DNA from 3 places in the Klebsiella sp. WOUb02 genome. Region 3 is predicted to be linked to each of the others. Evidence: riboswitches for the same ligand, from Rfam matches in the RefSeq annotation. Region 3 holds a riboswitch; each other region holds the start of a gene.
The links. A riboswitch is a leader RNA that binds a small molecule or an ion and turns the genes downstream of it on or off. The one in region 3 is predicted to bind thiamine pyrophosphate.

Region 1 (6,222 bases), 1.7 Mb from region 3:
GGGAAAACTTCGGCTGCGGCTCCTCGCGCGAACATGCGCCCTGGGCATTGACCGATTACGGCTTTAAAGTGGTGATCGCCCCCAGCTTCGCCGATATCTTCTACGGCAACAGCTTCAACAACCAGCTGCTGCCGGTGACCCTGAGCGACGAGCAGGTCGACGAGATGTTTAAGCTGGTGCAGGCCAACCCGGGCATTACCTTCGAGGTGGATCTGGAAGCCGAAGTGGTGAAAGCGGGCGACAGGTCGTACAGCTTTAAAATTGACGCCTTCCGCCGCCACTGCATGCTGAACGGCCTCGACAGCATCGGCCTGACGCTGCAGCACGAAGAGGCGATCTCCGCCTACGAGAACAAGCAGCCGGCCTTTATGAACTAATATAGCCGCCAGCTCTCCTGCCCGGTCCTATGACCGGGCATTTTTTTAGCTCTTTCGCTGCCCGGCGCTAGATATCCTTGACCTTGCCGGTTAGCAGCAGCGTCACCAGCGAAATCGCCGCAATCGCCCAGTAAACGCTGGCGTGGCCGTAGCTTTGCGACAGCGCCCCCTGCAGCACGCCGGCAAGGATCACGCCGGTGGAAATACTGTTGGTGAACAGCGTGGTGGCCGCTCCCGCGCGTCCCGGCATCAGGTCCTGGAACCACAGCATGCCGATCCCGGCGACAATACCGATAAAAATGGCGTTAAACAGCTGTAGCGCCAGCAGCGCCGTGCGGTCATGGAACAGGATCAGCCCGACGTAGAACAGCACTCCGGCGGCTACGGCGGCGACCATCATCCGCCGCTTGCCCCAGCGTTTAACGTAGTAGCCCGCAACGATCATCGCCGGGATCTCCAGCCCGGCCGCGGTGCCCATTAAGATCCCGGCCAGGCTATCCGGCAGGCCGAGATCGCTGCTGATCCACAGCGGCATATCGATGATGTACATGGTGTTGCAGGTCCACATCAGCGTCGAGGCGATAAACAGCATCCGCACGTTTTTATCCTGCCAGCCGCCGGCCTGGGCTATCACCCCCGCCGCTTCCGAAGGCTGCTCCACCCGCGCCACCGACGGCAGCTTAAACGCAATCAGCGCCAGGCTAATGACGAAAATCCCGGCCGCAATCGTGAACATGGTGGTAAAGCCGTAGTTCAGCGCCAGCATAAAGGCCAGCGGCGGGCCGATAACCCACGCCAGCGACAGCTGGGCGCGCATGATCGAGCTGAACATCACCACTTCCCGCGCCGAGTCTGTCGGCATACTCCCGCGCCAGAGCGAACAGCTGCGGCATCGCGGCGTTGGCGATGGATGCCAGCATCACGCCGCAGGTAATCAGGGTTAGGTAGTGGCGATTAAAGGCAAACAGCAGCGCGTTGCCCACCGCCATCAGACAGCAGAACATAATCAGCCGCCGGCGGTCGCCCTGGCTATCGGAGCGCTTCGCCAGCGCCAGGCTGACCGCGATCCCGGCAATGGCGTTAACGGTATAGAACAGCCCGACCCAGAAGGGCTGCGCACCGACTTCGCGGCTGAGAAACAGGCTGAGCGTCGGGGCCTGCAGCGCGCCGGCAATCCCCATCATAAAAGCGACCAGCATAAAAGCCGCGTAGACGCCGTTCAGCCGCCGTCCCATCGTCATTAACCACAGCATGTCATGTCCTTAGCGCGCGAAGAAAACGAAAAAAGCCAGCAGAAGTCATCTGCTGGCGGGTGATTTTATACGCTATCTATTTCATGTTACAGGCCGGCGACCATAGCTAGCGGGCCGCGGTAACGCCGGGAACGTGAAAGACGACAGGTACGCACCAATACTCAGTCACACATGATGTCTGCAAGTTAACGATCAGAGGTCGGTGACGTAACTCCCCACTGCATCAGCTCGCCGAGTATTTCCTGCTGTCGTCCTGCCATCAGGCGGGCTAGCCATGACGCATCCTGCGTCGCAGAAAAGTAGCGTTGGTAGAACTGCTTAGCGGTTGACCTCATCATATTCATCTCCTCGCTTCATCGGAATCTATTATTGGCCTAATATAGGGATTAATAAATTGCTGAGTTTTTATCAGGAGTTCCCCTTTTATGTCTTCCGCCCGTCTGCAACAACAGTTCATCCGCTTATGGCAATGCTGCGAAGGCAGGTCGCAGGAGACGACGCTCAACGAGCTGGCGGAGATGCTTAGCTGCTCGCGCCGGCATATGAGAACCCTGCTGAACATGATGGAGGAGCGCGGCTGGCTCACCTGGGAGGCGGAAGCGGGACGCGGTAAGCGCTCGAAGCTGGCCTTCCTCTACACCGGCCTGGCGCTGCAGCAGCAGCGGGCGGAAGATCTGCTGGAGCAGGATCGCATCGATCAGCTGGTGCAGCTGGTCGGCGATAAGGCCGCCGTGCGCCAGATGCTGGTCTCCCATCTCGGACGGAGCTTTCGCCAGGGGCGGCATATTCTGCGCGTGCTCTACTACCGGCCGATGAAAAATCTGCTCCCCGGCAGCGCCCTGCGCCGTTCGGAAAACCATATCGCCCGGCAAATCTTCAGCGCCCTGACGCGGGTAAATGAGGAAAATGGGGAACTGGAAGCCGATATTGCCCACCACTGGCAGCAGCTCTCACCCACCCACTGGCGCTTCTTTTTGCGTCCCGGCATCCACTTTCACCACGGCCGCGAGCTGGAAATGGAGGATGTGATCTCCTCTTTGCAGCGCAGCAGCGCCCTGCCGCTCTACTCCCATATTGAGCGCATCATCTCGCCTACCGCCTGGACGCTGGATATCCATCTGACACAGCCGGACCGCTGGCTGCCGTGGCTGCTGGGCCAGGTTTCCGCGGTGATACTGCCGCGCGAATGGCAGTCGATGGAGAACTTCTCCGCGATGCCGATCGGCACCGGGCCCTATGCGGTGGCGCGCAATAACCAAAGCCAGCTAAAGATCCATGCCTTCGACGACTACTTCGGCTATCGGGCGTTAATTGATGAGGTCAACGTCTGGGTGCTGCCGGAGATTGGCGAAGAGTCGAACGGCGGCTTAACCCTGCAGGGCACCACGCAGAGCGAGAAAGCCGTCGAAAGTCGTCTGGAAGAAGGCTGCTACTACCTGCTGTTTGATTCCCGCAGCCCGCTTGGCGCCAATGCCGCCGTGCGCCAGTGGCTGAGCTATCTGTTCCAGCCGGCGAACCTGCTCTACCACGCGGGCGAACACTACCAGGGCAACTGGTTCCCGGCCTACGGCCTGCTGCCGCGCTGGCACCACGCGCGCAGCCAGGCCTGCGAGAAACCCGCGGGCCTGGAGTCGGTGACGCTGACCTATTACCAGGACCATATTGAGCACCGCGCGATCGGCGCCATTATGGCGACGCTGCTGGCCGAGCATCAGGTCAGGCTGGAGATTCGGGAGCTGGAGTACGCGGAGTGGCATCGCGGCGAGGTGGTCAGCGACATCTGGCTAAACAGCGCCAACTTTACCCTGCCGATAGACTTCTCCCTGTTCGCCTGGCTGTATGAAGTCCCGCTCATTCGCCACTGCATCCCGATTGACTGGCAGGAGGATGCCGGCCGCTGGCATGCGGGCGAGCTAAACCCGGCCACCTGGAGCCAGCAGCTGCTGGCCAATCAAACGATCGTACCGCTGATCCACCACTGGCTGATGATCCAGGGGCAGCGCAGCATGCGCGGCGTGAGAATGAATACCCTCGGCTGGTTTGATTTTAAATCGGCGTGGTTTGCGCCGCCGGAACCCTAGCGCCCTCCCCGGCGGACGCTTAAGCCCTTTCGGTCCGCTAACAAAATCATTACACTGGTCGCCGTTCTCAACGGGGTGCTAATAAACGTACGCGATATCATTCAGGCTGCATCAAGGCTGCCTGCAGGGTGAAGCGTATGGGCTGAGAAAATACCCGTCGAACCTGATCCGGATAACGCCGGCGAAGGGATTTGAGGCTCACTCAAAATCCTTTGCCACCCCTTTTTTGTGAGGTGCAAAGTGTTGAAAAAATTACTCCCGCTGCTGGTGCTGGTCGCCGCTCCCGCGTTGGCTAAGCCCGTTCTCACCGTTTATACCTACGACTCCTTTTCCGCGGACTGGGGCCCGGGCCCGGCCGTCAAAAAGGCGTTTGAAGCCGACTGCGGCTGCGAGCTGAAGTTCGTGGCGCTGGAAGATGGCGTCTCGCTGCTGAATCGTCTGCGCATGGAAGGCAAAAACAGCAAAGCCGACGTGGTGCTCGGACTGGACAACAACCTGCTGGAAGCGGCGGCGCAAAGCAAGCTGTTCGCCAAAAGCAACGTGCCAACCGACGCGCTCACCGTCCCCGGCGGCTGGAACAACGATACCTTCGTCCCCTTTGATTACGGCTATTTCGCCTTCGTCTACGATAAAAACAAGCTCAAGAACCCGCCCAAAAGCCTGAAAGAGCTGGTTGAGAGCGACCAGAAATGGCGGGTGATCTACGAAGATCCGCGCACCAGCACGCCGGGCCTCGGCCTGCTGCTGTGGATGCAGAAAGTGTACGGCGACAAATCCCCGCAGGCCTGGGAGAAGCTGGCGGCGAAAACCGTCACCGTGACCAAAGGCTGGAGCGAGGCCTACGGCCTGTTCCTGAAGGGGGAAAGCGATCTGGTGCTGAGCTATACCACCTCGCCGGCTTATCACATTATCGCAGAGAAAAAGGATAACTACGCGGCGGCCGGCTTCAGCGAAGGCCACTACCTGCAGGTCGAAGTGGCGGCCCGCACCGCGGCCAGCAGGCAGCCGGAGCTGGCGGAAAAATTCCTTAAGTTTATGGTCTCTCCCGGCTTCCAGAACGCTATCCCGACCGGCAACTGGATGTATCCGGTTACCCAGGCGACGCTCCCCGCCGACTTTGACACGCTGGTCAAACCGCAGACCACGCTGGAGTTCACTCCGCAGCAGGTCGCTGGCGAACGGCAGAACTGGATTAACGCATGGCAACGCGCCGTCAGCCGCTAGCTATCGGCTGGCTGCTGCCGGGCCTGGCCGCCGCCTTCGTGCTGGTCGCGGTGGCGCTGGCCGCCTTTCTGGCGCTCTGGAGCAGCGCGCCGGAGGCGGCCTGGCAGGCGATCGTTCGCGACAGCTATCTCTGGCACGTCGTCCGCTTCTCCTTCTGGCAGGCGTCTCTTTCGGCGCTGCTCTCGGTGGCGCCGGCTATTTTTCTCGCCCGCGCCCTTTACCGGCGCCGCTTTCCCGGCCGCACGCTGCTGCTGCGCCTGTGCGCGATGACGCTCATCCTGCCGGTGCTGGTGGCGGTATTCGGCATCCTCAGCGTTTACGGCCGTCAGGGCTGGCTGGCGGCGGCATTTAGCGCGCTGGGATGGCGGTGGGATTTCTCCCCTTACGGGCTGCAGGGAATTCTGCTGGCGCACGTCTTCTTCAATATGCCGATGGCGACCCGCCTGCTGCTGCAGGCGCTGGAGAATATACCCGGCGAACAGCGGCAGATGGCGGCCCAGCTTGGCATGCGCGGCTTGCACTTTTTCCGCTTCGTAGAGTGGCCGTGGCTGCGGCGGCAAATTCCGCCGGTGGCGGCGCTGATCTTTATGCTCTGTTTCGCCAGCTTTGCTACCGTCCTCTCCCTTGGCGGCGGCCCGCGGGCCACCACTATCGAACTGGCGATCTACCAGGCGCTGAGCTTTGATTACGATCCGGCCCGCGCGGCGATGCTGGCGCTGATCCAGATGGGCTGCTGCCTCGGGCTGGTGCTGCTCAGCCAGCGCCTGAGCAAGGCCGTGGCGATCGGCGTGACCCACGTTCGCGGCTGGCGCGACCCCGACGATCGCCTGCACAGCCGCCTCACCGACTGCGTGCTGATCGCGATCGCGCTGCTGCTGCTGCTGCCGCCGCTGCTGGCAGTCGTCATCGACGGCCTGAATAGCAATCTGCCGCGGGTGCTGGCCCAGCCTGCGCTATGGCAGGCCCTGTCAACCTCCCTGCGCATCGCGCTGGCCGCCGGCGCGCTCAGCGTTGTTCTGACGATGATGCTGCTGTGGAGCAGCCGCGAGCTGCGCATCCGCCGCCGCCCGCTGGCCGGCCAGGCGCTGGAGCTCAGCGGGATGCTGATCCTCGCCATGCCGGGGATCGTGCTCGCGACCGGCTTCTTTTTGCTGCTCAATAATAGCGTTGGCCTGCCCGACACCGCCGACAGCATCGTTATCTTCACCAACGCGCTGATGGCGATCCCCTATGCGCTGAAGGTGCTGGAAAACCCGATGCGCGACGTCGCCGTGCGCTACGGCATGC
Region 2 (6,222 bases), 900 kb from region 3:
TCGTTCTCTTTCAGGTGACGCAGGGTGGTCAGGCCGGTTGCCATTGCCAGCTGGTTGCCGCGGAAAGTACCGGTGTGGTGGCCAGGTTCCCAGGCGTCAAACTGCTTCTTGATACCGAGAACGGCCAGCGGCAGACCGCCGCCGACGGCTTTGGACATCACGATGATGTCCGGCTCAATACCGGCGTGTTCGAAGGCGAACAGCTTACCGGTACGCGCGAAGCCGGCCTGGACTTCATCGATAATCAGCAGAATGCCGTGTTCCTGGGTCACTTTACGGATGCGCTGCAGCCACTCGACCGGTGCCGGGTTCACGCCGCCTTCGCCCTGAACGGCTTCAAGGATCACCGCCGCAGGCTTACGCACGCCGCTTTCAACGTCGTTGATCAGGTTTTCGAAGTAGTAGGTCAGCGCCTTCACGCCGGCTTCACCACCAATGCCCAGCGGGCAGCGGTACTGATGCGGGTACGGCATAAACTGGACTTCCGGCATCATGCCGTTAACCGCTTCTTTCGGCGACAGGTTGCCGGTCACCGACAGCGCGCCATGGGTCATCCCGTGGTAGCCGCCGGAGAAGCTGATCACCGAAGAACGGCCGGTGTATTTTTTCGCCAGCTTCAGCGCCGCTTCAACGGCGTCGGCGCCGGACGGGCCGGTGAACTGCAGGCAGTATTCTTTACCTTCGCCCGGTAATAAAGAGAGCAGGTATTCGGAGAAGCGATCTTTTAACGGAGTCGTCAGATCGAGGGTATGTAACGGCAAGCCGCTGGTAATGACACTTTGGATGCTCTGCAGCACGTCAGGATGGTTATGACCAAGCGCCAGGGTTCCCGCACCGGCAAGGCAGTCGAGGTACTGCTTGTTATCCGCATCGGTCAGCCATACGCCTTCCGCTTTGGTAATCGCGAGCGGCAGCTTGCGCGGGTAACTTCTGACGTTCGATTCGAATTCGGCCTGACGGGCCAAAAAGGTTTCGTTGTTTGCGTCCAATAAATCTGCACTTAAAGTATCAATACGGACTTTATCCGTCATCATATCACTCCCACAACCAGCGTTGCGGTTGAACACTGGTTGAATAATTGGTTTTAGAAAATGAATCGCCATTCATAAAGCGCGCACAATATATGGCTTTTTAAATCCGCATTCAACGTTTTATTTATTGCGCTATTTTTACGTTATTTTTACATTGTTAAATTCAATGGTAATCATTTGATTTATATCTGTTATTTTAACAGTCACAAAAGCACAAAAAGTGTAATTATTAGTGTGCGATTAGGCCCCTTTTTATTACCGCTTCGCTGACGCTGCCGGCGAAAATAGTTCCGCCGGCAGTAAGGTTACTCAATGCAGTTCGATAGCGTACTGCGATAAAGGTGTGATTTTTTTAACCAACTTGTTGTTAAACAAAAACTGTTCGTAGGCTTCGTAGCGCGCCTTATCCAGCGCCGCCGGGTCGGTGGCGAACAGCGGCATCGTTTGCAGCCACGCCTGCTTGTTGAGCTCGGTGTTAAGCTCCGGATGAGCGGCGGCGAAGGCCTGCCAGGTCTCCTGCGGGTGGGCGCGAAGCCAGGCCACGCCTTTTTGCAGGGCAACGAGGAATTTTTTGATCTTCGCCGCCTGCGCTTCATCGCGGTTGGCGACAATCACCAGCTCGTCGTAGGCCGGCACGCCGTAATCCTCCACGTTCATCACCTGCGGCTCTTTGCCCTGCAGCTTTAGCTCCAGCGCCTCAATATTGCGGTAGCCGCCGATAACCGCGTCGACCTGGCCGGCAAGCAGGGCGCTGGTGAGCTGGAAGTTAACGTTAATCAGCTTGATGCTTTGCGGGTCGATATGCGCCGACTGCGCCATAGTTGCCAGCGTCGCCTGTTCGATGCCGCTCACCGAGTAGCCCACCTTTTTCCCCTTCAGGTCGGCGGGGGTTTTGATGCGCTTATCCAGCGCAATAATAGTATTGAGCGGCGAGTTAATCAGCGTCCCGACGCGCACCAGCGGCAGCCCCTCATCGGCGAAAAAATGCACCTGCGGCTGGTAGGTGATGGCGAGGTCGGCCTGGCGAGCGGCCACCAGCCGCGGCGGCAGCGCCGGGTCGGATGGCGGAATGATTTTGACGTCAAGGCCCTGTTCTTTAAAGGCGCCAATCTGCTCCGCCACCATAATCGGTGCGTGATCCGGGTTGATATACCAGTCCAGCACCAGGGTTAGCTTCTCGTTCGCCGCCGCGTGCGCGCTGATAGCCGCGCTGAGGGCCATCCCGGCAAAAATGCGTTTATTCATGGTATTCCTTATTATCCGTACGGGTCATTATTCCGGCGTCCAGTCGATCAGCCGGTGCAAGAAAGCGTCGACCGCCAGCCACAGCAGGACGGTCAGCAGCACTAAAATAAACAGGGCCGCAAAGCAGATGTCGGTCTGCAGCCGGGCGTTGGCGTTGAGCATGACGTAGCCGAGCCCTTCGGCTGAGCCCACCCATTCGCCGATGATGGCGCCAATCGGCGCGACGGCGGCGGCCATCCGCAGGCCGGACCCCAGCGCCGGCAGCGCGGCCATCAGCCGCACGTGGCGCAGCTGAGCGCCAAAGGAGGCGCCCATCGTGCGGGCCAGATCGAGATAGTCGTGATTGACCCGCCGCAGGCCGTCAAAGAACGCGGAGGTGACGGGGAAGAAGATCACCAGCACCGCCATCATCACCTTGGCGCTCATTCCGAAGCCAAACCACAGCACCAGCAGAGGGGCGAGAGCGAACACCGGGATGGCCTGGCTGGTCAGCACCAGCGGCATCAGCCAGCGCTGCAGCCGCGGCGAGATAATCATGCACAGCGCCAGCGCCACGCCGAGCAGGACTCCGAGCAGCAGTCCGCTGATAATTTCGCTTAGCGTCACCAGGGTATGCCAGCCGAGATACGCGCGGTTGAGCCACAGGGCGCCGGCGACCGCCGATGGCGAAGGCAGCAGAAAGGCGGGGATCCCGCTGCAGGTCACCAGCCACCAGACCAGCAGCAGGCCGCTAAACACCACCGCGCCGCGCAAGAGTTTGCCCCTCATCCGTCGGCCCTCATCAGCTGCTGCAGCAGCTCCGCCTGGCTGGCAAGCAGCGCGGGATCGTTCGCCGCCCGCGGCGGCAGGCCAGATAAATGGTGCGAATCGTCGATCCCGCCCGCGGACGGAGCGAGCACCAGCAGGCGGTGGCTCAGCCGACAGGCTTCCATCGGATCGTGGGTAATCAGCACCACGGTACGGTCGGCCAGCAGCTCCGCCGCCAGGGTTTGAATGCGCGTGCGGGTGATGGTGTCGAGGGCGGAAAAGGGCTCATCCATTAAGACCACGGGGCGGTCTTCATACAGCGTGCGGGCCAGCGCCGCGCGCTGGCGCATGCCGCCGGAGAGCGCCGCCGGGCGATCGTCGGCGCACTGCTCCAGCCCGACCTGACGCAGCAGGGTTGTCACGCGCGAACGGTCAACGCGCTCCCCGCGCAGGCGCGCGCCAAGGGCGACGTTATCGCGCACGCTCAGCCACGGGTAGAGCAGGTCCTTCTGGCCCATCCACGCCAGCCGTTTCGCCACGGGCAGTCCGTCGCTGGCGTACACCTGGCCGGACGTCGGCGCCGCGAGGCCGGCGATGATGCGCAGCAGGCTGGTTTTTCCCGCGCCGCTGGCCCCCAGCAGGGAGACCCACTGCCCGCCGGGGATATCGAACGATAAATCCGCAAAAATGACCCGCGAGCCGAAGCGCAAACCCAGCTCCCGGACGTGGATGGCCGGGGGCGTCACGCCGACGCCTCCGTTACCGCATTCAGCCCCATCTGCCAGAAGTTGGCCTCCAGGCGCGTGGCGGTGGTGAAGATGGTGCTCAGCTCAGCGAATCTCGACTCGCCGCCGCGCTGCTGCCAGAGGGTTTCCAGCAGGGCAATCGCCGCGTTGACGCCGTTGAGGTAGCCTTCGTCGCCATAGTTGCGGATCCACGAGGCGTAGGGGTTATCGTTCAGGCGGGTCTGCGGATTGTGCAGCAGCCCGAGCCCAATTTCTGCGTAACCGGCCACGCAGGGCATCAGCGCGGCCAGCAGATCCAGGGCGTCGCCGGAGTGGCCGATATCCAGTACGTAGCGCGTGTAGTTGACCGTCTCAGACGCCTCCGGCTCGGCGGCCATGGTCGCTTCATCCAGCCCCCAGCCGTCGCAGTAGCTGACGTGCAGCGGCAGCTCGCTGAGGATGGCGTTCATCGAGGCCGCCGCGGCGCGCATCTCCGGCAGCGTGCGCAGCTTGCTGACCAGCAGGGCATAGCTGCGGGCGAAGTGGATCAAAAACAGATAGTCCTGCGTCAGGTAGCGGCGGAATGCGCGTTCGGGCAGGGTGGCGTCAGCCAGCTGATGTAAAAAAGGATGGGCGACGTAGTGCTGCCAGTCGCGTCCCGCCTGCTGGCGCAGACGACCGTAGATGCCTTGAGTAAATGCGGGAAGAATCACAGGACCTCCTGATTAAGGGGAGATCCGGGCGTGCAGAAGTATGAACAGGCAATGGCGGAAAACTGGCAAAATTGCCGACCCGTCCCTTCGCTGGCATGACCCAGATCAGGTTCAAAGGGTTCGGCTTACGCCATCTCAGCCCTCACGGGACACCCCTCGGTAAGGCCATGTTATACGGCATTCACTTTTTGATTACAATCCCGGCTTCGGCTCATTGCGCCGGGGAGCGGGCGGGGTTTAGGTGACAACGTCACTAGCAGGTTGGCTAAAGAGTGAAGGGCGGGCAGGTGCGGGAAATTTTATCGCTGATTTTTGCCGGCTTGGACACCGTCTGCGATTTAAAAGAAGACTATAATAGCCACTTCTACGTCATCCCTTTGAACTCTCTAACTAATTTTCTTTGATTTTGCGCCAGCAGGCGATGAATGCACAGGCGGCTGGATGAGTGATTGACGATGTATGGCGGGTGGAGAGCTGCATGCTATTAAAAGAATTCACGATGTTCGACCTGTTAGCCACCCCCATCTGGGTGGTTCACCCTTTTAAAGAGCGCATTCTCTACGGTAATCGGGCCTCCAGAACCCTCAGCGGCGATATGTCGCTGGATGAGATGCGCAAAGGGACGTTCTCCACCTGCCCGGAAGTGAGCCTGCAGATTTACTGACAATTTCGCGGATCCTTGAGTCGACGGTGACGCATCAGGACAAAATATATCGCTGGGGCGGCGAGGAGTTTCTGCTATTTCTTCCCGAACGCTCTATTGAGATGGCGCTGCAAATGGCGGAGACCATTCGTCTCGCGGTCAGCGGCTATCAGCTGCCGGATCGCCCCGGCCCGGTTACCGTCAGCATTGGCGTCGCCGCGCGTCAGGATGACGAAGAGATCGACCAGCTGTTCAACCGCGTCGACAAGGCGCTGTATGCGGCGAAGAAAGAGGGGCGAAATCAGGTGAAGCTGCACCTGGTGGGTAAATATTGAGGCGCGGCGCAATGCCGCCCTGGCTGAGCGAGCGGCGCCGCGGTAAAAATTCACCGCGTAAATATAGTTACGCCGTTTTTTAAAATTCTTAGCAATATTTCTCCGGCTCATTCGTCTACCTCATCAGCAGTCACTATTCACGACAGTCATGAGGTAGCAACAAGATGAAAGATTTTGATATGCATGAAAACCGCCGTCACTACGGCTTTGGCCACCATCGGATGGGCAAACCGCTGATCGTTGGCATGGCGATCGTCGCGATACTTGGCCTGGTGGTGATGTCGCTGTGGAACGCGCTGCTGCCGGCCATTCTTGGGGTTAAAAGCATCGGCTTTTGGCAGGCTTTAGGTCTGCTGGCGCTATCGCGGATCCTCTTCGGCGGCCTCGGCTTCCGGCCGGGCATGTTCGGTATGGGGCGCGAGCGTCGCCGCATGCATGAACGCTGGATGCAGATGAATCCCGAGCAGCGCGAAGAGTTTATGCAGCGCTTTGGCCGCCGCGGCCATCGCGAGCACTGCGGCTGGCACGATCGCCGTAACGAACCCGCCCGGCCGGCAGACGATGCGTCTAAAACGACGCCGACCGAGTGAGCGAAATGAAAGGCGCAACGGCGGGGGAATCGCTGCTTGTTTCGGCGCTCAACGCCTGCCGCTCCCGGCTGAAGGCCTTTATTCGCGGCCGCATCTCGGTACGCGACGAGGCTGACGATATCCTACAGGAAGTGAGCTGGCAATTAATGAAGGTCGAACAGCCGGTGGAGAACGTCGCCGCCTGGCTGTTCCG
Region 3 (6,222 bases):
AACCTCGGCGGCGATACCGACACCATCGGCGCGATGGCCACCGCCATTTGCGGGGCGATAAACGGCATTTCGGCCATCGATGGCCAGCTCAAAGCGCGTCTGGACGAGGTCAATAAGCTGGACTTCACGCGCTACGCCGACGCCCTCGGCCGCTACCGCCGGCAGCGGGAGGCGCAATGAATAGCCGCCAGCTGAGCGATAAGCTCGCGACCCTCAGCGCCGTCAGGCCGGTGACGGTTATCGGGGCCGCGGTGATCGACGTAATCGCCGACGCTTACGCCCTGCCGTGGCGCGGCTGCGATATCGAACTGCAGCAGCAGAGCGTCAACGTCGGCGGCTGCGCCCTGAATATTGCGGTGGCGCTCAAAAGGCTGGGCATCGCGGCGCAAAACGCGCTGCCGATCGGCGAAGGGGTGTGGGCGGAAATTATCCGCAATCGCCTGGCGCAGGAGGGGATAACCAGCGTGATAACCCACGCCAGCGGCGACAACGGCTGGTGCCTGGCGCTGGTGGAGCCGGACGGAGAGCGCACGTTTATGTCCTTCAGCGGCGTCGAAAACCAGTGGCGCGACGACTGGCTCATACCGCTCAATGCCGGGCCCAACGGCCTGGCGTATCTTTCCGGCTACCAGACTGGCTTCCGCCAGCGGCGAACGGCTGGTGACGTGGCTGGAGCAGCAGAGTGACGTCACGCCGTTTATCGACTTTGGTCCGCGCATTGCCGATATCCCCGAAGCGCTAATGGCGCGTCTGATGGCGCTGAAGCCGCTGGTTTCCGTTAACCGCCAGGAGGCGCTGATTGCCGCCGAGGCCAACGGCTTCTCCGCTGAGGTGAGCGAGTTCGGCGCCGGGTGGCTGAACAAGTACGGCGCCCCGCTGATCGTCCGCCTGGATAAAGACGGCGCGTGGTTTTTCAGCCCGCAGGCGAGCGGCCAGGCCCGAGCCTTCCCGGCGACGGTGGTCGATACCATCGGCGCCGGAGACAGCCACGCCGGAGGCACCCTCGCCGGCTTAGCCGCCGGCTGGAGCCTGGAAGAAGCGGTGACCCTGGGGAATGCCGTGGCGGCGTGGGTGGTGAGCCATCGGGGCGGCGATTGCGCCCCGGATCGCGAAACCCTACTCCTCGCACACAAAGACGTATAGATCGCTGCGGCAGTAGCTAATGCTGTATTCGATAGGGTGCTGGTGCTGATCGAGGGCAACCTGCTTAATCACCAGCACCGGAATCGCGCTATCCATCTGAATATGCGACTGAAACTCGGCGTCCGGCATCCGGGCGCTAACCCGGGAGCGGGTGCGCTGGGGAAGGATCTGCCGGCTGCGGAAGTAGTCGTACAGCGAGACGCTGATCGCATCGACGTCGTGGATAAGATGCGCGGGAACCCACGACTCCTCAAGCGATACCGCCGCTTCATCCACGTAGCGGATGCGCTTAAGCATAAATACGTCGCTGCCCGCGGCAATCGCCAGCTGCTGCGCGACCTCCTCCGGGCATTTGACGATCCGCTTGTTGACCCACAGGGTGTCGGGCTTTTTGCCCCGCAGCACAACCTGCTGGGTAAAGCCGCGCGCCTCTTTCAGCGAATACTCGAAAATATTGTTGACCCGGGTGCCGTAGCCCTGGGCGCGGGTGACCACGCCCTCATCTTCCAGCGTCCGCAGCGCCTTGCGCACGGTGATACGCGATACGCCGGTGAGCTGGCTCAGATCGCGCTCGCCGGGCAGGATATTGCCGTTCTCCAGCCAGCCGCTGCGCACGGCATCTTTGATGGTGTCGGCAAACCTGATATACAGCGGCGCGTTATCCGTCGCGGCCATGCGTTCAACGAGCTGGTTAATCAACCGGGTATGCGCCTGTTCCATTTGTCTTTTCCTGACTGAAATCTGGCGTCAGTATATCAGGCTTACCACCAGGCGTGGAAATGGTGCACCGGGCCAATCCCCTGCCCCACTTCCAGCGAATCCGCCTGCGCCAGCGCCGCGGAGAGCCAGCCTTTAGCCTCGGCGACCGTTTGTCCCCAGTCGGCGTAGCGCGGACGCAGCGCGGCCAGCGCGGCGGAGAGCGTACAGCCGGTGCCGTGGGTATTTTTGGTCCTGATTCGCGGAGCGGTGAAGCGCTGCTCGCCTTTGGCGCTAAAGAGCCAGTCCGGACTTTCGGCATCGTCCAGATGACCGCCCTTCAGCAGCACCGCACCGCAGCCCAGCGCCAGCAGCGCCCGGCCCTGCTCAAGCATCTCTTTTTCATTCTGCGCGTGGGGCGCATCCAGCAGCGCCGCGGCCTCCGGCAGGTTGGGCGTTATCAGCGAAACCTGCGGCAGCAGCCGGGTACGCAGCGTCGCGATCGCATCGGGAGAGAGCAGCGGGTCGCCGCTTTTCGCCAGCATCACCGTATCCAGCACCACGTTGGCGATCCGGTAGCGCGCCAGCCGCTCGGCCACGGCTTCGACAATATCCGTTTCCGCCAGCATGCCAATTTTGGTGGTATCGATGCGCACGTCGCTAAACACCGAGTCCAGCTGGGCGGCAACAAAATCAGGCTCGATGCGGTACACCGACTGTACGCCGCGGGTATTCTGCGCCACCAGCGCGGTGATCACCGAGCAGCCGTAGGCGCCGAGGGCGGAGAAGGTTTTCAGATCGGCCTGAATCCCCGCGCCGCCGCTGGGGTCGGTGCCGGCAATCGTTAAGGCGTTAATTCGCTTCATTGCTGCTCCTCCTCGTACAGCGCATCGAGGAACGCCGGGGTAAAGCTACCCGGGCCGCCCTGACGGGCCGCCAGCCCGCCCGCCAGCTTCATCAGGCCGCAGGCCGCCGCAACGTTTTCCAGCCGGTCGCCGGGCAGCGCCGTACTGGCGGCAACGACCGCAGAGAGGGCGCAGCCGGTGCCAACAACGCGGGTCATCAGGCGATCCCCGCCGCTGACGGCGCGCGTGCGCTGGCCGTCGGTGACGTAATCCACCTCGCCGGTCACCGCCACCACCGTGTTCAGCTGACGCGCCAGCGCCTGAGCGGCCGGCAGCGCCGCCGCCGCGGTATCGGTGGTATCGACCCCGCGCCCGCCGCCGCTCATTCCCGCGAGGGCCATAATCTCCGAGGCATTGCCGCGAATGGCCGCCGGCTGCAGGGTTAACAGGTCGCGACAGAATTCGCTGCGCAGGGTGAGCGCGCCGACCGCAACCGGGTCCAGCGCCCACGGCTTGCCGGCCTGCTGCGCGCTACGGACAGCCGCCCGCATGGCGTCGGCGCGGTCGACGGTTAAGGTGCCGACGTTAATCAGCAGCGCATCGGCAACGGCGGCAAACTGGCTGGCCTCCTGCGGGTCAATCACCATCGCGGGGGAAGCGCCAATCGCCAGCAGGACGTTGGCGGTGAACGTCTGCACCACGTCGTTGGTCATGCAGTGAATTAGGGGGGAGTGGCGGCGAAAAAGGTGTCGCAGATGCGCAATATGCGCGGGGTTCAGTGGCTCAGCTTGCATCGTTTGCTCCAGCCAGGCGATGAAGAAGCAACGACCTTGTGGTCTCTGACTTCCCTACGCTGGCATTATCCAGATCAGGTGGTACGGGTTTTTCTCAGCCTTCACAAAGAAGGGCACCCCGAGTCATTTACTCTAAAATCAAAAGATTGCGATTAATGCTCTTCATTAATCCCTGCTCAGGATAGTAATGCCAGCGGGAAGTCTTGTAAACGGTAAAAGCGCCCCCGGCGGGCGAGTGACAGCGGGTGTGAGCCGGCTAAATCTCCCCTTCTTAGACGAAAAGGCTCACCGCTGGACTGACCCCGCCCGCCAGACGTTTCTGTCTCATCGCGATGCAGCGGTTTTAGCTAAACCGGGATAACCAGACTCAATCCCGCTTCGGTACCCGCTTTAGGGCGATACTCACAGCCAATCCAGCCGGCGTACTGTAAGGTACGAAGTTCATTAAACAGGAAAGGCCAGTTGAGTTCCCCCTCGCCAGGCTCATTGCGGGAAGGCGACTCCGCCACCTGAACATGCTTAATCCACGGCATAAATTCACGCATCTTCGTCGTAACGTCCCCCTCACCGCGCTGGCAGTGATAGATATCAAATAGCAGCCCGACATTGGACACCCCCGCCTGCTGTATCACGTCCAGCGCCTGGGACTGCCGTTGCAGAAAAAAACCGGCAATATCATGCGGATTGATAGACTCCAGCACAATGTCGAGATGACGCCGCAACGCCTGTTCCGCCGCCCAGCGCAGGTTTTCAACAAACGTGTCGCGGGCTCGCTCCTGCGCCACTCCAGCCTGGCGGATCCCCGCCTGCAGATGGATCATGGCGCATTCGAGCCCTGCCGCATAATCCAGCGCCCGGTCAAAATCATTGCGAAATGCAGCGATGCTATCCGGATGGCAAGCCTGCCCGGAGGCTTTTACCGTGCCGGGCTCGCCGGCCGGCGTATTAAAGAGGATCTGTTTAAGGCCATGCTCATCCAGCAACGCTTTCAGTCGCGCGGCCGGAAATTCGTAAGGCGAGGCATATTCGACCGCCGTAAACCCGGATTTTGCCGCGGCATGAAAACGTTCTGTAAACGGTAACTCGGTGAACAGCCATTTCAAATTTGCGCTAAAGCGTAAATTGCTACTCATCCCGCCCTCCTCAGCCACGCAGCGTATTAATAGCCCTGGCAAAAAAATCCGCGCTGCCAAAGTTTCCGGATTTCAACGCCAGCGCGATCGGGCGTTCACCGGGCGCGACCAGCACCGGGACGCCGGTATCGATTTCGCGACCAATCATTAACGAGTCCAGATTCAGGGCGCTAACCACCGCTCCGGATGTCTCGCCGCCGCCGACAACCAGGCGGCGAATACCGCAGCTGACCAGTTCGCGAGCCGTTTCGCCAAACAGCGTTTCGAGCGTTGCCGAGACCTCTTCTCGCCCGTATGCCGCCTGAGCCCGGGCAACCTCCGCCTTATCACCGGAAGTGAAAACGAGCGGCGATTTACCCCGGTTATCCATCACAAATCTCACCAGGTCGTGCGAGCTTACGCTTCCGGCCATCGCGTCATCTACGGCCACCATCATGACCGGATGTCGTTTTGCATGTTCGGCGATTTGTCCGAGCGTGGTCGTCGAGCAGCTGCCCACCAGAATGGCCTCCGGCCCGTCGATATGCGGCACGCTTGCGGTACTCCCTTTCGCTTCGCCCTTGACAATAAAATGATGCGCCAGGCCAATGGCGATACCGGAACCACCGGTCAGCAGACGCTGCCCGGCGCAGGCCTTACCAATCGTAATAAGATCCTCGTCGCTCAAGGCATCAATAACGACCAGCTTTTCATGACGCGAAGCGCACAGATTCAGCGCTTCACGCAGCGCCACGCTTCCGCTGGACACCGTCTGCCACGCGATATGACCTATTGCGCAGGTCGTCTGCGCTTGCAGCACCCGCCGGATATCGGCATCGGTCATCGGCGTCAGAGGATGGTGCTCCATACCTGACTCGTTGAGTAAACGATCGCGGACAAACAGGTGCCCCTGGTACATCGTCCGGCCCATCGACGGGAACGACGGGCAGACCGGAACGGCACCCGCCTCAAGCAGCTCGGCCAGCGCCTGCGCCACCGGGCCGATATTACCTTCGGCAGTAGAGTCAAACGTCGAGCAGTATTTAAAAACAATCTGCTGACAGCCCTGGGCCAGTAGCCAGCGGCAGGCGGCCAGCGATGCCTTCACGGCCTCATGGGCAGAAATCGAGCGGCTTTTCAACGCGATAACCCCCGCTTCCACCTCTTCTGCCGCCGCTGTGTCTGGCGTTCCCAGATAGAGCGTAGTACGCAACCCGCCTTCGCCGGCGATACCTTTCGCCAGCGTCACGCCAATATCGCTGGCGCCGGTAAAATCATCCGCAATAACGCCAATCAGCATGTCGCTCTCTCCCTTGCCGTCACCAGAGTTCTCATCCGTTCGACGGCGGCATCCGGCGCGCTAAAGACCGGGATAGAAACAGACGCCTTGACGGCGCTGGCGGCGCGAGAGGTAGAAAAATGCGCCAGCATAATCACATCGCAATCGCTCAGCTCATGGGCGCGCGCCGCCACCAGCCGATTATGCGCTTGCGTATCGCCCTGGCGCAGCAGCGCGATTGCATCATCGACAAGCACCGTCTTCAGAGTCGCGCCACTTCCGTTAGCGGCCGAAAACTCAGCAAATTCATCGCTCATCGTCGCCACCGCCGGCGCAAAAGTCGCCAGCATGCC

Region 1: it holds a riboswitch for thiamine pyrophosphate, as region 3 does, so the genes downstream of both, thiB (thiamine ABC transporter substrate binding subunit) here and thiM (hydroxyethylthiazole kinase) in region 3, are expected to answer to the same signal.
Region 2: it holds a riboswitch for thiamine pyrophosphate, as region 3 does, so the genes downstream of both, ABOC21_RS12335 (TenA family protein) here and thiM (hydroxyethylthiazole kinase) in region 3, are expected to answer to the same signal.

Annotation. Positions count from the first base shown of each region.
Region 1 covers NZ_CP170110.1:2,828,964-2,835,185, forward strand. Annotated here, with positions in the region: gene leuD (3-isopropylmalate dehydratase small subunit) at 1-377, shown strand, start outside; partial or broken gene ABOC21_RS20630 (sugar efflux transporter) at 445-1,630, opposite strand; gene sgrT (glucose uptake inhibitor SgrT) at 1,816-1,968, opposite strand; gene sgrR (HTH-type transcriptional regulator SgrR) at 2,056-3,711, shown strand; TPP riboswitch at 3,773-3,919, shown strand; gene thiB (thiamine ABC transporter substrate binding subunit) at 3,952-4,935, shown strand; gene thiP (thiamine/thiamine pyrophosphate ABC transporter permease ThiP) at 4,911-6,222, shown strand, end outside.
Region 2 covers NZ_CP170110.1:1,133,396-1,139,617, reverse strand. Annotated here, with positions in the region: gene ABOC21_RS12355 (diaminobutyrate--2-oxoglutarate transaminase) at 1-1,034, opposite strand, end outside; gene ABOC21_RS12350 (ABC transporter substrate-binding protein) at 1,341-2,276, opposite strand; gene ABOC21_RS12345 (ABC transporter permease) at 2,304-3,044, opposite strand; gene ABOC21_RS12340 (ABC transporter ATP-binding protein) at 3,041-3,769, opposite strand; gene ABOC21_RS12335 (TenA family protein) at 3,766-4,461, opposite strand; TPP riboswitch at 4,527-4,628, opposite strand; gene ABOC21_RS12330 (hypothetical protein) at 4,940-5,125, shown strand; partial or broken gene ABOC21_RS12325 (GGDEF domain-containing protein) at 5,092-5,439, shown strand; gene ABOC21_RS12320 (hypothetical protein) at 5,604-6,029, shown strand; gene ABOC21_RS12315 (RNA polymerase sigma factor) at 6,035-6,222, shown strand, end outside.
Region 3 covers NZ_CP170110.1:231,043-237,264, reverse strand. Annotated here, with positions in the region: gene ABOC21_RS07810 (ADP-ribosylglycohydrolase family protein) at 1-180, shown strand, start outside; partial or broken gene ABOC21_RS07805 (PfkB family carbohydrate kinase) at 177-1,143, shown strand; gene ABOC21_RS07800 (GntR family transcriptional regulator) at 1,117-1,863, opposite strand; gene thiD (bifunctional hydroxymethylpyrimidine kinase/phosphomethylpyrimidine kinase) at 1,905-2,705, opposite strand; gene thiM (hydroxyethylthiazole kinase) at 2,702-3,478, opposite strand; TPP riboswitch at 3,513-3,609, opposite strand; gene ABOC21_RS07785 (hydroxypyruvate isomerase family protein) at 3,826-4,611, opposite strand; gene otnK (3-oxo-tetronate kinase) at 4,622-5,890, opposite strand; gene ABOC21_RS07775 (aspartate/glutamate racemase family protein) at 5,884-6,222, opposite strand, start outside.